Regions from separate parts of the Oerskovia sp. USHLN155 genome, predicted to be linked through region 2. Evidence: riboswitches for the same ligand, from Rfam matches in the RefSeq annotation. Region 2 holds a riboswitch; the other holds the start of a gene.
The links. Region 2 has a riboswitch for S-adenosylmethionine ahead of WFH32_RS04215 (ABC transporter substrate-binding protein). Riboswitches for the same ligand answer to the same signal wherever they lie in the genome.
Positions count from the first base shown of each region.

Region 1: another riboswitch for S-adenosylmethionine. It lies ahead of WFH32_RS07270 (aminotransferase class V-fold PLP-dependent enzyme); the one in region 2 lies ahead of WFH32_RS04215 (ABC transporter substrate-binding protein).

Region 1 covers NZ_JBBCXG010000004.1:204,618-212,474, forward strand. Annotated here, with positions in the region: gene WFH32_RS07245 (CocE/NonD family hydrolase) at 1-107, opposite strand, end outside; gene WFH32_RS07250 (peptide MFS transporter) at 157-1,650, opposite strand; gene WFH32_RS07255 (GNAT family N-acetyltransferase) at 1,755-2,375, opposite strand; gene WFH32_RS07260 (CsbD family protein) at 2,499-2,675, shown strand; gene WFH32_RS07265 (GNAT family N-acetyltransferase) at 2,753-3,583, opposite strand; gene WFH32_RS07270 (aminotransferase class V-fold PLP-dependent enzyme) at 3,665-5,065, opposite strand; SAM riboswitch class IV at 5,107-5,221, opposite strand; gene WFH32_RS07275 (phosphotransferase enzyme family protein) at 5,319-6,125, opposite strand; SAM riboswitch class I at 6,200-6,292, shown strand; gene WFH32_RS07280 (rhodanese-like domain-containing protein) at 6,299-6,763, shown strand; gene WFH32_RS07285 (O-succinylhomoserine sulfhydrylase) at 6,784-7,857, shown strand, end outside.
Region 2 covers NZ_JBBCXG010000002.1:280,831-288,687, reverse strand. Annotated here, with positions in the region: gene obgE (GTPase ObgE) at 1-104, shown strand, start outside; gene proB (glutamate 5-kinase) at 350-1,492, shown strand; SAM riboswitch class IV at 1,657-1,768, shown strand; gene WFH32_RS04215 (ABC transporter substrate-binding protein) at 2,066-3,718, shown strand; gene WFH32_RS04210 (ABC transporter permease) at 3,830-4,780, shown strand; gene WFH32_RS04205 (ABC transporter permease) at 4,800-5,804, shown strand; gene WFH32_RS04200 (dipeptide ABC transporter ATP-binding protein) at 5,801-7,495, shown strand; gene WFH32_RS04195 (MFS transporter) at 7,492-7,857, shown strand, end outside.

The sequences.
Region 1 (7,857 bases), on a different contig from region 2:
GGGTCGACCGGTCGCCACACGCGCGCGGCGAGGCGCGTGCCGTCGGCGAGGGGTATCCAGTGGTCCTCGACCGTGGTCTCGAACGGGAGCTCGGTCACGTACCGCATGGTCGTTCCTCCGGTGCTGGGTCGATCGGGTGGTGCGGGTGGTGCTGGGTCAGTGGACGGGGTGCATGGTCCGCTTCATCCAGGGCGAGAGGATCAGGACGACGACCGCGACGAGCACGGCCACGGCCCCGTTGAGCGTGAAGTAGAGGCCGTCGGGGATCTCGCCGTAGAACCTGACGGTCTGCGCCTGGATGCCGTTGGCGAGCGCGATCGACAGGAACCACACGGCCATCGACTGGCTCGAGAACGCCGCGGGCGCGAGCTTGGTCGTCGCGGACAGGCCCGTCGTCTGCAGCAGCACGTCACCGAGGCCCAGCAGCAGGAGCGAGGCCAGGAGCCACCACACGGCGATCTTCCAGTCGCCGCTCTGCCCCGTCACGGCGGGCACGAGGACCAGGTAGGACAGCCCACCGAGGAGTGCGCCGATCGCGATCTTCTTGGAGGCGTGCGGCTGCCGCGGTCCGAGCCAGGTCCACAGCGCCGCGACCACGGGCGCGACGAGCACCTCGACGCCACCGAGGAACGAGCTGAACCAGGCCGCGGGGGCCTCCCACCCGAAGATCGTGCGCTCGACGTGCTGGTCGGCCAGCAGGATCAGGACGCTGTACGCCTGGAACAGCACGAAGTTGAACGCGACCGACGCGAACCACAGCACGAGGAACGGGCGCAGCCTGCCGCGCTCCTCGCCAGTCACGCGCGGGCTGCGGAACATGACGGTGAAGTAGACGATCGGCGCGGCCATCGCGACCACGGTCAGCGCGTCGACGACGCCCGCGATGCTGAGTCGCCCCACGAGCGCGAGCCCGACGGCGAGGACCACCACCCCGGCCGCGACCCCTCCCAGGATCCACAGGGTCCGGCGCATCACGGCCGGCGGCAGGGGCGCCTCGGGGCCGCGCCCGTGCCCGGGGACGTGCTTGCGGCCCACGACGTACTGGACCACTCCGGCGGTCATGCCGATCGCGGCGGCCGAGAAGCCCCAGTGCCAGCCGACGTCGGCGCCGAGCCATCCCGTGACGAGGGGGCCGAAGAACGCCCCGACGTTGATGCCCATGTAGTAGAGCGCGAACCCGGCGTCCCGGCGCTCGTCGGTGGTCGAGTAGAGCTTGCCCACGAGCGTCGACACGTTGGGCTTGAGCAGGCCCGTGCCCAGGCTGATGAGGACCAGGCCGAGCCACGTCGAGAGCTCGGCGGGAATCGCCATGGTGTAGTGCCCGCACGCGATGAGGATGCCGCCCCACAGGACCGCGCGGTACGAGCCCAGGACCCGGTCCGCGATCCACCCGCCGCCGACCGAGACCAGGTAGACCATGGTCCCGTACCCGGCCGCGATCGAGGCCGCGGGCCCGGCGGCCATGCCGAGCCCGTCGTCCGCGACCGACGCGGTGAAGAACAGGACGAGGATCGCCTGCATCCCGAGGAAGGAGAACCGCTCCCAGACCTCGAGGCCGAACAGGGTCGAGAGGCCTCGGGGGTGCCCGAAGAAGGCTCTGTCGTCGGGGTCGACCGCGGGTCCTGCCGGTCGCGCGTCCTCGGTCGTCAACAGCCCTCCAGCGCTCGGTCAGCCCGTCGCAGGTCCGCGGAGGCATCCTTCCAACCTAAGGAGGTTCGGGCGAAGAGGCCACAGGGGCGCCTCAGGTCGGCCCGTCACCTCGCCCGCCGCGCGGTGCCCAGGCGATGCAGCCGCTCCAGCAGCCCGTCGCGGACCCCCGGCCACTCGTCCGCGAGGATCGAGAAGTAGGCGGTGTCGCCGCGCGACCCGTCGGGCGCGACGCGGTGGCTGCGCAGCACCCCCTCGGGTACGGCCCCGAGGCGCCGGATCGCCGCGATGGACCGCGCGTTGCGCGCGTCGGCCCGCAGCGCGACGCGCTCGACGTCGAGCACCTCGAACGCGTGCCGCAGCAGCAGGTACTTGCACGCCGGGTTGGTCACGCCGCCCCACCAGGGTCGGTCGTAGAAGGTCGATCCGAGCTCGACGCGCCGCTGGGCGGGCGACCACTCGTAGAGCGAGGTGCTGCCGCGGACGCACGTGGCGCCGTCGGGCGCGGACCCCGGAGCCACCGGCCCGACGACGGCCCACGCCAGGCGCCCCGGCGCCGCCACCGCCTCGCGCACGTAGGCGGACATCGCTGACGTACCGCGCGGCGTAGGCGATGACATCCCCGCCCACAGGGCGTCGTCGACGAACGCGCCGAGCGCGGGCGCGTGCTGCGCGGCGAGCGGCTCGAGCCGCAGCCCGAACCCTTCCAGGACGACGTCGTTCTCCATCCGGTCATCCTGCCCGACCAGTTGTGAAGGTCTCGTGGACCGCCCGTCACCCGAGATGCGAGTCCCCGCGACCCCTGCCTACGGTCGTCGGGAAGCAGCCACCACCACCGAGGGAGGAACCCCATGGGACTGGGAGACAAGATCAAGCACGGTGCCGAAGAGGCCAAGGGCAAGGTCAAGGAAGGCGCCGGCAAGGCGACCGGCAACGAGCGCCTCGAGGCCGAGGGCCACGCTGACCAGGCGAAGGCCAACGTCAAGCAGGCCGGCGACGACGTCAAGGACGCCTTCAAGAAGGACTGACGCCCCGACGAGGACCGCCCCGGGACCCGCTTGCGGGTCCCGGGGCGGTGCTGTGGACAGGGTGGACGCGGCGAAGGTCAGAGCGCGATGACCGGGGGCAGGTCGGGGACCGCGGCGAGGTCGCCCGGGCCGGCCGCGACCACGACGTCGAAGCCCCCTCCGAGCGGGACCTCGCCGACGGGCGGCACCACGGTGAGGACCGGCGGCCCCACAGGCACCGCGGCACCGAGCGCCCCGGCATCGGGCTCCCCGGCATCGGTCAGCCCGACCGGGCCGAGCACGGGCACGATGCGCGGGCTCGCGATGCGGTCGAGCAGGCCGAGCTCGACGCCCGCCCACTCGTGCGCCAGGATCGAGAAGCACACCGAGTCGGCACGGGTCCCGTCGGGCGCCGTGCGATGACCCCGCATGACGCCCTCCTCGTAGGCGCCGAGGCGACGCATCGCGGCGAGCGAGCGCGCGTTGCGCGCGTCCACCCGGAACCCCACGCGGTGCACGTCCCACGACTCGAACGCATGTCGGAGCAGCAACCATTTCGAGACCGGGTTGACGAGGCTCCCCCACGTGGAACGGGCGTAGAAGGTCCGCCCGATCTCCACGCGCCTGTCGTCGAGCGACAGGTCACGGAAAGCGGTGCTCCCCACCACGAGACCCGAGCCCGCGTCGACGACGGCGAAGGCCGTCAGCGCGCGGGTGGCGCGGGTGTCCTCGATGAAGTTCACCATCCCGACCTCCCCCTCGGGGAGGGTCGTACTCATGCCTGCCCACATCGACGGATCGACGATCTGGGCCAGCGCACCGGCGTGCGCGACAGCCAGGGGTTCGAGGCGGAACCCGTGGCCTTCTAGGTGGACATCGTGCTGCACAGCGCATATCAGAACACACGCAGGCGTCGCCGCCAAGACCACGGAGCGGTCGTTCGTGAACGACGAGGTGACGCCCCGGTGAACGTTGCGCTCCAGGCAACGTCTTCGCAGGTCAGAGGGTACTCACGCGGGGGCTGGTCCGCAGCCCACGGCGGCCGTGATGTTGCCTGCGGCGGCCGTCGCGAACAGGCCCGAGAGCCCCGCGACCTGCAGGAGCGGACGCGGGTCGTCGCTCACGACCCAGCAGCCGTCCACGACCTCGTACCGGGCCTTGGCCCCCTCGCTCACCCAGGTGCGCAGCGCGGTGACGAGACGGTCGATCTCCTCGCCCGTGGTGCCCACCCCGATCGACGCCCGGATCGCCCCGGCCGGGAAGCCCAGCCGGGCCAGGAGCGGGTGCGCGCAGAAGCGGCCGTCGCGCACGCCGATGCCGTGCTCGGCCGACAGGTAGGCCGCGACCAGCCCCGCGTCCGAGCCGTCGACCGAGAACGTCACGACCCCCACCGGGTCGACGGCGTCGGCCCAGGCCCGCACGACGCGCACGCCGTCGATCGCCTCCAGCCCCTCGACGAGGCGGGCCCGCAGCTCGGTCTCGTGCGCGACGAGCTCGCCGGGCTCGAGGGCCGCGAGCGCGTCGCACGCCGAGGCGAGCGCGACCGCGCCGATCACGTTGGGCGACCCGGCCTCGTGCCGTGCCGGGGCGCTCTGCCACGTGGTGCCGTCGAGCGTCACGTTGCGCACCGCCCCGCCACCGGCGAGGTAGGGCGTGCCGGAGTCGAGCCAGTCGCGGCGCCCGACGAGAGCGCCCGCACCGAACGGCGCGTACGTCTTGTGCCCCGAGAACGCGACGTAGTCCACGTCGCTCGCGGCGAGCGAGACGCCCCGGTGCGGGACGAGCTGGGCGCCGTCGAGCAGGACGCGCGCGCCGGCGTCGTGCGCCGCGGCCACGACCGCGGCGAGCGGCAGCGACTCGCCCGTGACGTTCGACGCCCCCGTGACCGCGACGAGCGCGTACGGGAAGCGGGCGAGCTCGGCGCGCAGGCCCGACAGGGTCTCGGCGACCGTCGCTCCACCGACGAGGACCGTGGCCCCGCCCGTGCGCTGCCAGGGCAGGAGGTTCGCGTGGTGCTCGACGTCGAGGACGAGCACGCGCCCCGGCGAGCCGTCCGCCTGGACCGGGACGCAGCCCGCGAGGAGGTTGAGGGAGTCCGTGGTGTTGCGCGTGACGATCGTGACGTCGTCCTCGCGCGCGCCGACGAACGCGCCGATGGTCTGGCGGGCGGCCTCGTAGAGGGCCGTCGACACCTGGGAGAGGTAGCCCGCGCCGCGGTGCACGCTCGCATACAGCGGCAGGACCTCGTTGACCCGGTCGGCCACGACCTGGAGCGCCGGGGCCGAGGCCGCGACGTCGAGGTTCGCGTACGGGACGCTGCGCCCGTCGACGAGGGGGACCAGGGTGTCGCTGCCCACGACGGGCAGCACGGCACACGAGGTGGGTGCTTCGATGACTGCGTGTGCGCTCATGGCACGTCCTCCGGTGGTCGTCGGAGTTCGCCGTGCCGGCCCCTCCGCGCTTGCCCCCCTCCAGATAGAGAGGGACCTGGTCGTCACCCGGGGCACCCCACCGCGGAGGAGGGTTGCCGGCCAGCAAACCGGGGTTTTGCGCTGGCACTCATGACCTGGTGTCCAGGATGGTCGAGGCCCGCAGAGCGTGTCAACCGGTGGGCACCGCGTCTCGGATGGTGGTCAGTGCGGTCTGTCAGGCGGGCGGGCCGGCTCAGCGGGGCGACGCGTCCGCGAGTGCCTGGACACGTCGCGCGTCGGCCCGGTACATGGTCGCGTGCGCCCGGAAGTCGTCGCGTCCGGTCGCGGCCGCACGCTCGTCCGTGAACGCCGCGAGCTCGTCGAGGCGAGCGACCACGACGGTCAGGACCTCGCGACGCGAGTACGGCATCCCGTACGCGCAGACCAGGGTGTCGAGCCGCGCCAACGGGTCCAAGCGCCCGACGGCGTCGCCCCCCTCCCCCTCCGCGGCATCCGCCACGAGGGGCGCGAGCCGGTAGCCCAGGTAGGCCAGGTCCCAGATCCGGGGGCCGGGGCTCGCGGTGTCGAAGTCGATGAGCCCGACCACGACCCCGTCGCGGAAGACCAGGTTGTACGGGGCGACGTCGTTGTGGCACACGACCTCGGCGGGCTCGTGCGGTGCGGTCTGCCAGACGGGTGGCGCGGGCGCACCGCCCGCGGCGAGGAACCCGACGCTCGCGTCGTGCACGCGCCGCAGCAGCGCGCCCGCGTCACGGAGCACCGACTCGTCCCAGACCCACTCGGGCAGCGGGTAGTGCGCGACGTCACCGGTGAGGAAGGACAGCACCTCGCGGCCCTGGTCGTCGGTCCCCAGCGGCTCGGGCACCTCGGTGACGCCCTGTGCTCGCAGGTGCCGCAGGAGCGCCTGGACCGTGGGCGTCCAGGGCCCTGCGGTCCGCCGGACGGTTTCACCGCGCCGCACCACGGTCGTCGAGTTCCCTCCGGCCAGGAGCTCCTCGGCCTGGTCGGGCGCGCGGTCCGGTTCGGGGAGGTGGCTCATGGGCAGGAACCTAGCCCGACCACCCTGCGAGACACCTGTTCTTTTCCGTGGTCACGGTGGCGTACGATCCGACGCAACCATCCAGAGCGGCTGAGTGACTTGGCACGATGACGCCGCAGCAACCCCCCGGTGACGGGCGAGGGTGCTACCGCCACGACCGATGGAGGATCACCATGAGTGCCCCCGACCGCGCGACCGCTGCCCCGGTCCCCGACGCCCGGCCCGCCGACGGCTACGCCGGCGACATCACGCCCCAGCAGGCGTGGGCCCTTCTCCAGAGCGACCCGAGCGCCGTCCTCGTGGACGTCCGCACCGACGCCGAGTGGCGCTTCGTCGGGATCCCCGATCTTGCCTCGACGGGCCGTGAGCCCGTCCTGACCCAGTGGGTCGACGTCACGGGCCGCCCCAACGCGGCGTTCGTCGCGGAGCTCACCGCGGCCGGGTTGAGCCCTGAGCGTCCGGTCGTCTTCCTGTGCCGCTCGGGAGCCCGCTCGATCGGCGCGGCCAAGGCCGCGACCGCCGCGGGGCTGGGTCCCGCGTACAACGTCCTCGAGGGCTTCGAGGGAGGGCTCGACGACGCCGGTCACCGTGGCTCCGACGGCTGGCGCGCCGCGGGCCTGCCCTGGACGCAGTCGTGAGCGCCGCGACCGGGGACGGCGTGCTCCGCATCCCCGCCGGCATCCCGGGCGGCTCGGGGCGAGGCCCGCTCCCCCGCTCGGTCCGCCCCGACACGCTCGCCGTGCGCGGCGGCCACGCCCGCACGAACTTCGAGGAGACGAGCGAAGCGCTCTTCCTCACGCAGGGCTACGTGTACGGGAGCGCCGCCGAGGCCGAGGCCGCGTTCACGGGCGAGGTCGACCGCTTCATCTACTCGCGCTACGGCAACCCGACCGTGCACACGTTCGAGGAGCGGCTGCGCCTCATCGAGGGGGCCGAGGCCTGCTACGCCACGGCGTCGGGCATGTCCGCGGTCTTCACGTCCCTCGCGGCGCTGGTCGGGGCCGGGTCGCGCATCGTCGCGGCCCGCGCGCTGTTCGGCTCGTCGCTCGTGATCTTCGACGAGATCTTCGCCAAGTGGGGCGTGCGCACCGACTACGTCGACGGACACGTCCTCTCCCAGTGGGAGGAGGCGCTGTCGACCCCCGCGGACGTCGTCTTCTTCGAGACCCCGTCCAACCCCATGCAGGACGTGATCGACGTGCGCCGCGTGAGCGACCTCGCGCACGCCGCGGGTGCCGTCGTCGTGCTCGACAACGTGTTCGCGACCCCCGTGCTGCAGAAGCCGCTCGAGCTCGGCGCCGACGTCGTCGTGTACTCGGCGACCAAGCACATCGACGGGCAGGGCCGCGTGCTGGGCGGCGCGATCCTGGGCTCCGAGGAGTACGTCAAGGGCCCCGTCCAGACCTTCATCCGCAACACCGGCCCCTCGCTCAGTGCGTTCAACGCGTGGGTCCTCGTCAAGGGGCTCGAGACCCTGTCGGTGCGCGTCAAGGCGCAGAACGCCTCGGCCCTCCACGTCGCGACCGCGCTCGAGGAGCTGCCCGGCATCACGGCCGTGCGCTACCCGTTCCTCGCCTCGCACCCCCAGGTCGAGCTCGCCAAGGCCCAGCAGAGCGGCGGCGGGACGGTCGTCACGTTCAACCTCGACGTGCCCGGCGCCGACGACCCGCACACCGACCCCGAGCTCCTCAAGAAGCGCACGTTCCAGTTCCTCGACGCCCTGCGGGTCGTG
Region 2 (7,857 bases):
AGCGTCGCGAGTACACCGAGCGCATGGACGCCAAGGCCGAGGCCCGTGCCGAGCTGTGGACCGAGCGCGAGTCCGGTCACTGGACGGACCCCGACCAGGACTGACCCCGTACGGGTCGACGGGTCGTCGACATCGCACGTCCGCCCACAGGGCGGGTACGGCCCTCGGGTCGTGCCCGCCCTGCGGCGTCCCCGGGTGGTGCCGACCCTGCGGGCGGGCGAGACGAGCGCCCGGAGGGGAGCGGCGTCGTCGGGCCGGCGGGGGAGCAGGTGCCCACGCCCTCCCACCGTGAGGTGTCACACGCTGAAACGGCGCCCCGTCCGGGCGCCCGGCGCGGGATGATGAGCCCGTGAATGCGCTCTCCGCACGCTCCCAGGTCGCCACGGCCCACCGGGTCGTCGTCAAGATCGGCTCCTCCTCCCTCACCGGACCGGACGGGCACCTCAGCGTCCCTGCCCTCCACGCGCTCGTCGACGTGATCGCGGCCCGCCACGCAGCGGGCGGGCAGGTCGTGCTCGTGACGTCGGGGGCGATCGCCGCGGGGATCGGACCGCTCGGCCTGAGCGCACGACCTCGCGACCTCGCGACGGCCCAGGCCGCGGCCTCGGTGGGCCAGGGCCTCCTCGTCGCCCGCTACGCCCAGGCGTTCGCCGAGTACGGCATCCGCGTGGGCCAGGTGCTCCTCACGGCCGAGGACACCATCCGCCGCGGGCACTACCGCAACGCGCAGCGCTCGCTCGAGCGTCTGCTGGACCTGGGGATCGTGCCGGTCGTCAACGAGAACGACGCGGTCGCGACGGACGAGATCCGCTTCGGTGACAACGACCGCCTCGCTGCCCTGGTCTCGCACCTGGTCCGCGCCGACGCGATGGTCCTGCTGACCGACGTCGACGGCCTGTACGACGGGCCGCCCTCGCGCCCCGGCACCCAGCGGATCCGCGAGGTCCGGTCCGCGCTCGACCTCGAGGGCATCGAGGTCACCGGCCGCGGCAGCTCGATCGGGACGGGCGGCATGCTCACCAAGCTCGAGTCGGTGCGCATCGCGACGGGCTCGGGCATCCCGGTCGTCCTGACCAAGGCCGCGCACGCCGAGGGCGCCCTCGCGGGGCGCGAGGTCGGGACGTGGTTCGCGGTGACCGGCAAGCGCACGACGCGCCGGCGCCTGTGGCTTGCGCACGCCGCCCGCACGCGCGGGCGCCTCGAGCTCGACGAGGGAGCGGTCACCGCGGTCCTGGGCGGACGCGCGTCGCTGCTGCCCGCGGGCGTGGTCGGCGTCACGGGCGACTTCGACGCCGGCGACCCCGTCGAGCTCGTCGCGCCCGACGGGCGCGTGATCGCGCGCGGCCTCGTCGCGTTCGACTCGAGCGACATCCCGGACCTGCTCGGGCGTTCGACGCACGAGCTGCGCGACAGGCTGGGCGAGGGGTACGACCGGGAGATCGTGCACCGCGACGACCTCGTGCTCGTGGGGCGCAAGCGCAAGGCGTCCTGAGCGCGGCTCGTCGCGGCCGACGCGCCCCTCGCGCGCCCCCTGACGGGGCCCGCCGACCCCGACCCGGGTCGACGGGCCCCGTCTCGCGCTCCCGGCGTCTCAATGCGTGGGACGGCGCTCTCACCCCTTGACTCCTCGCCCCCGGGAGGCTTTCCTGTGCGGCAGGTGAAGAGCGCCAGCGCCAAGACCCGGCTCGCTGGCCAGCAACCCTTCGACGTGACGGGGTGCTCCGGGTGGTACCTGACCGCGACCCGTCGGGCGCGGTAAGCACACGGAGGAACGGGCGATGCGCGCACTCGGGACGGAACAGGAGCACGACCGCAGGGCGGTGTGCCGCCTCGGCGGAGCCAGACCCCTCGCGCCCTGTTGTCGCTGACACGTTGCTGAACCCCCGCTGCACCTGACGCACGGCCGACACCCCGCGTCCCCCCTCCGCCGTCCCCTCGACGGCTCCCCACCGCCGCTCGCCGTGAGCCCGGCGTCGATCCGACGCACCCACGGTCCGTCGGCGACCCCTCAGCGCCCCGGCACTGCCGGTCCGACGGCGCGCACGACCGAAGGAGCACCTCTCGCATGTCCCTCTCGACCTGGCCCTCGGGCCCCGGCGGCCGTACGGCCCCGTCCCGCCGCGCGCTCGCCGCGGCCTCCCTCGCCGCGACGGCGCTCCTGCTCGGGGCGTGCGGCACCGGTGGCGGCAGCACGGCGGACGGCACGTCCCCCGGTCCGACGGCGGAGCCCGTCCCGGGCGGCAACCTCACCTTCGCGGTCACGGTCGACTCGCACTGCATCGACCCGCAGCAGGTCGGGAACAACGACGCGATCGCCTCGGCCCGTCAGACCGTGGCCTCGCTCACCGCGCAGGACCCGGACACGGGGGAGATCCTGCCGTGGCTCGCCGAGAGCTGGGAGGTCGACGCGGACGCGACGAGCTTCACGTTCACGCTCCGGGAGGGGCCGACGTTCGCCGACGGCACGCCGATCGACGCGGCCGCCGTCAAGACGAACTTCGACAAGATCGTCGAGCTCGGGGCAGCGGCCTCGCTCGGCTCGGCCTACCTCGTCGGGTACGAGGGGACCACGGTCGTGGACCCCCGCACCGTGCGGGTCGACTTCTCAGCCCCCAGCGCTCAGTTCCTCCAGGCGTCCTCGACCTTCTCGCTCGGTCTGCTCTCGCCCGCGTCCGCCGCGCTCAGCGTCGAGGACCGGTGCGCCGGGAAGTTCGTGGGCTCCGGGCCGTTCGCGGTGAAGTCGTACACGTTCGACCAGGAGGTCGTGCTCGAGAAGGTCGCCGGCTACGACTGGGCCTCCGGGGCCGACGACCACACGGGTGAGGCGTACCTCGACACCGTGACCGTGAAGTTCGTGCCCGAGGCCAGCGTGCGGACCGGCAGCCTGCTCTCGGGCCAGATCGACGCGACCGCGGCCATCAGCACGGTCGACCTGCCGCAGTTCGACGGCAACGGCTTCTGGCTCGCGTACCGGGCGAACCCGGGCGTCGTCTTCAACCTCTTCCCCAACGAGTCGCGACCGCTCGCCGCCGACCCCGCAGTGCGGCAGGCGATCAGCAAGGGCATCGACCGCGAGGAGATCGCTGCGACCCTGCTGACCCCGCAGGACGAGCCCGCGACGAGCGTGCTGTCGCACTCGACCCCGCTGTGGGCCGACGTCTCGGACGACCTGGCGTACGACCCGGACGGTGCGGAAGAGCTCCTCGACGACGCCGGCTGGGTCAAGGGTGCCGACGGCGTGCGGGTCAAGGACGGACAGCGGCTGTCCACCACCGTCACGTTCTGGCAGGTGGCCGAGCCGCTCGAGCTCGTCCAGCAGCAGCTCGCGAAGATCGGTGTGGACCTCCAGCTCAAGCAGGTCACGGTCGCCGAGTCCACCGAGCTCAAGAAGTCCGGAGACTTCGACTTCGACTACTACAACCTGACGCGCTCGGACCCCGACGTGCTGCGCACGATCTTCTCGGCCAACGCGCGCAACATCAACAAGCGGGCACCCGAGGAAGTCGACGTGCTGCTCGATCGCTCGGCCGCGTCGACCGACCCGGCCGAGCGGCAGGAGCTCGTGACCCAGGCTGCGCGTCTCCTGGTGCAGGAGGGCCACGCGATCCCGGTCTACGAGCTCTCGACGACGATCGCGGCGGCCGACACGGTCCACGGCCTGGGCTTCGAGGCGTCGACCCGCCTCGACTTCTACGGCGCCTGGGTCCAGCAGGACTGAGGTAGCGGCTCGGCGGGACGCGTCGCGTGTCCCGCCGAGCCGGCGCTCCCGCGACCGATCCGTCCAACCGCGCGTCACGACCTGCACGTCACCACCCGAGAGGAGCCGACCATGGGCCGGTACATCGCCCGCCGCCTGGGGCAGGGAGGCTTCGTCCTCTGGGCGGCCTTCACGATCTCCTTCTTCCTGCTCTACGTCCTGCCGAGCGACGCGGCCTCGATCAAGGCCGCCGGAGCCGACGGCGATCTCTCGGACCCCGAGCTCGTCGCGCGCCTGCGTGCCGAGCAGGGGCTCGACCGCCCTGTCCTGGTCCAGTACGCGCACGGTCTCTGGGGCGCGCTGCACCTGGACTTCGGGCGCTCCTTCTCCTCGGGGGCGCCCGCCACGAAGCTCCTGGCCGAGGCCCTGCCCCCCACGCTGCAGCTCACGGCCCTCGCGCTGGGTCTCGCGCTCGCCGGGGGAGCGGCGCTCGCGCTCGCGAGCACCTACCCGCGTGCCCGCTGGCTCCGGCACACGCTCACGTCGCTGCCTGCCCTGGGCATCTCGTTGCCGACGTTCTGGGTGGGGCTGCTCCTGCTCCAGTGGTTCTCGTTCGAGCTGAGGCTGTTCCCCGCCATGGGGAACGAGGGCTTCGAAAGCCTCGTCCTGCCGGCGTTCACGCTCGCGATCCCCGCGAGCGCCGCGTTCGCGCAGGTTCTCTCGCGCAGCCTGCGCCAGACCCTGGCCGAGCCCTACGTCGAGACCGCCCGGGCCAAGGGGGCGGGGCGGGCCCGCGTGCACTTCGGTCACGCCCTGCGCAACGCCTCCATCCCGGCGCTCACGGTGCTCGGGGTGACGGTCGGGGGGCTCCTGGCCGGTGCGGTCGTGACCGAGACGGTCTTCTCCCGGGCCGGCGTCGGTCGGCTGACGGTGACCGCGGTCAACCAGCAGGACGTGCCCGTGGTCCAGGCGATCGTGGTCTTCTCGGCCGTGGTCTTCGTCGTCGTGACCCTGCTGGTGGACCTGCTCTACCCCGTGCTCGACCCCCGGATCACCACCCGCCAGCCCTCCGCCGCGGCGTGAGGGCACGGAGGAGGACATCATGACCGCACGACTCGACACCTACACCGTCCCGGAGACGCTGCCCCCGGACGTGTCCGCGCCGGACGGGCCGGACGCGCCGGCCGGGCCCGATGCGCCGCACGCGCATGCGGCCCTCGCCGGCCCGGCCCCGCTCGAGGCCGCGCACCGGCGTACCAGGGGAGTGCGCTCGTCGGCGCGCACGCTCGGCCGGTCGGGGCTCGCGGTGCTGCGCCGCCCCGGCCTGCTGCTCGCGGTGCTGTTCCTGCTGCTCGTGGTCGCGTGGGCGCTCGCGCCGGGCGTCTTCGCGGCCCAGGACCCGATCACGGGGGTCCCGACGGACCGCCTGCAGGCGCCGAGCGCGGAGCACCTGTTCGGCACGGACCACCTGGGTCGCGACGTGTACGCCCGGGTCGTGCACGGCTCGTGGCTGTCGCTGAGCGCGACCGTGATCGCGGTCGCACTGGGACTGTCGGTCGGCTCGTTGCTGGGCCTGCTCGCAGGCTTCCTGCGGGGGTGGGTCGACGACGTCGTGGGGCGTGTCGTCGACGTGCTGCTCGCGGTGCCGAGCCTGCTGCTCTCGCTCGCGATCATCACGGTGCTGGGGTTCGGCACGGTCAAGGTGGCGATCGCGGTCGGCATCACGACGATCGCGGCGTTCGCGCGCGTGATGCGTGCGGAGGCGCTGCGGACGTCGTCGACGACGTACGTCGAGGCCGCCCGTGCGTCGGGCGTGCGCTGGTACACGGTGCTGCGCCGTCACATCCTGCCCAACTCGGCGGGCCCGGTGGTCGCGCTGACCGCGCTCGAGCTGGGGTCGTCCGTCCTCGCGATCTCGGCCCTGAGCTTCCTGGGCTACGGGGCCGCGCCGCCGACCCCGGAGTGGGGCGCGCTGGTGTCCGGCGGCCGCGACTACCTCGCGTCCGCGTGGTGGCTCACGACGCTGCCGGGGCTCGTGATCGTCGCGGTCGTGCTGTCGGCCAACCGCATCTCCCGATCGCTCGAGAAGGACGGAGAGGACCGATGAGCGTCCCCGTGCACGACGACGTCCTGCTGGACGTCCAGGACCTGCGCGTCGGCTACCGCACGACGGCGGGAGGTGACGCGCCCGCCGTCGACGGGGTCTCGCTCCAGGTCCGTGCGGGCGAGGTCGTCGCGCTGGTGGGCGAGTCGGGGTCCGGCAAGAGCACCACGGCCCACGCGGTCGTCAACCTGCTGCCGCGCGGTGGTCGCCGCACGTCGGGCACGATCCGGTTCGGCGGCCAGGACCTGACCGGGCTGAGCGAGGGCGAGTGGCGCGAGGTGCGCGGGCGCAGGATCGGCCTGGTCCCGCAGGACCCGACCGTCTCGCTCAACCCGGTCCAGCGCGTGGGCGACCAGGTCGCGGAGGTCCTCGTGATCCACGGCCTCGCTCGTCGTCGCGAGGCGCGCAGGCGCGCGGTCGACCTCCTGGAGAAGGCGGGCCTCGACGACCCGGCCGCTCGCGCCAGGCAGTACCCGTCGCAGCTCTCGGGCGGCATGCGCCAGCGCGTCCTCATCGCGATCGCGATCGCCGCCGGGCCCGACCTGGTGATCGCCGACGAGCCCACGAGCGCGCTCGACGTCACGGTCCAGCGCCGCATCCTCGACCACATCGAGCTGCTGCGCTCGACGCTCGGCACGGCGGTGCTCCTCATCACGCACGACCTGGGGGTGGCCGCCGACCGCGCCGACCGCATCGTGGTCCTGCGGCACGGCCGGGTCGTGGAGGAGGGCCCCGCGCGCAGCGTCCTCACGGACCCGCAGCACCCGTACACGCGCGAGCTCATCGCGGCCGCGCCGAGCCTCGCGAGCACCCGCCTGGGGTCGGGGGCCGCCGTGCTTCCCACGTCACGGCCAGCCGCCGGGCCCGACGACGGCACGCAGGTCGCGTCGTCGGCCCCTCTGCTCGAGGCGCGGGGGCTGCGCAAGGAGTTCCCGCTGCCGCGCGGCGCCGCGGCGCGCTCGCTGGTCGCGGTCGACGACGTGAGCTTCGACCTGCACGCCGGGCAGACGTTCGCGCTCGTGGGCGAGTCGGGCTCGGGCAAGAGCACGACGGCGCGCCTGGTGCTGCGCCTCGAGCAGCCGACGGCCGGTTCGCTGTTGCTCGACGGGACCGATCTCACGGCGGCCCGCGGCGAGGAGCTGCGCAGGCTCCGTCGACGGTTCCAGGTCGTCTACCAGAGCCCGTACGCGTCGCTCGACCCGCGCTTTACGGTCGAGCAGATCGTCGAGGAGCCGCTGCGCGCGTACAAGGTGGGGGACGCCCGCGCGCGCCGGGCCCGGGTGCGCGAGCTCGTCGACCAGGTCGCGCTCCCGGCGACCGCGCTCGGACGGGGGCCGCGGGAGCTGTCGGGCGGGCAGCGTCAGCGGGTCGCGATCGCGCGCGCCCTGGCGCTGCGTCCCGACCTCGTGGTCCTCGACGAGCCGGTCTCGGCGCTCGACGTCTCGGTCCAGGCCCAGATCCTCGACCTGCTGAGCGCGCTCCAGGCCGAGCACGGGCTGGCGTACCTCTTCATCTCGCACGACCTCGCGGTGGTCCGGCAGGTCGCCGACCACGTGGGCGTGATGCACCGGGGGCGTCTCGTCGAGACGGGGACGGCCGACCGGATCCTCCTCGACCCGCGCGAGGAGTACACGCGCGAGCTCGTCGCGGCCATCCCCGGGCGACGCGCGCTCGCGGACGCCGGGACGCCGTGACCGCCGAACGCTCTCGAACCCCGCTCCAGACCCGTGTCCTGCTCGTCTGCCTGGCCACGGGCTTCACGACCCTCCTCGACTCCGCGGTCCTCACGGTCGCGGCGCCCGCGCTGCGCGACGGTCTCGGGGCGAGCACGGCCCAGCTCCAGTGGATCCTCGCGGGATACTCGCTGACGTTCGGGATCGCGCTGGTGCCTGCCGGGCGTCTGGGGGACCGGTACGGGCGCGCGTGGTTCCTCGTGACCGGGCTGGTCCTGTTCGCGCTCACGAGCGTCGTGAGCGCGAGCGCGCAGGACGCGGACGTGCTGGTCGTGGCCCGCCTGGTCCAGGGGATCGGGGCGGGCATGGCCAACCCGCAGGTG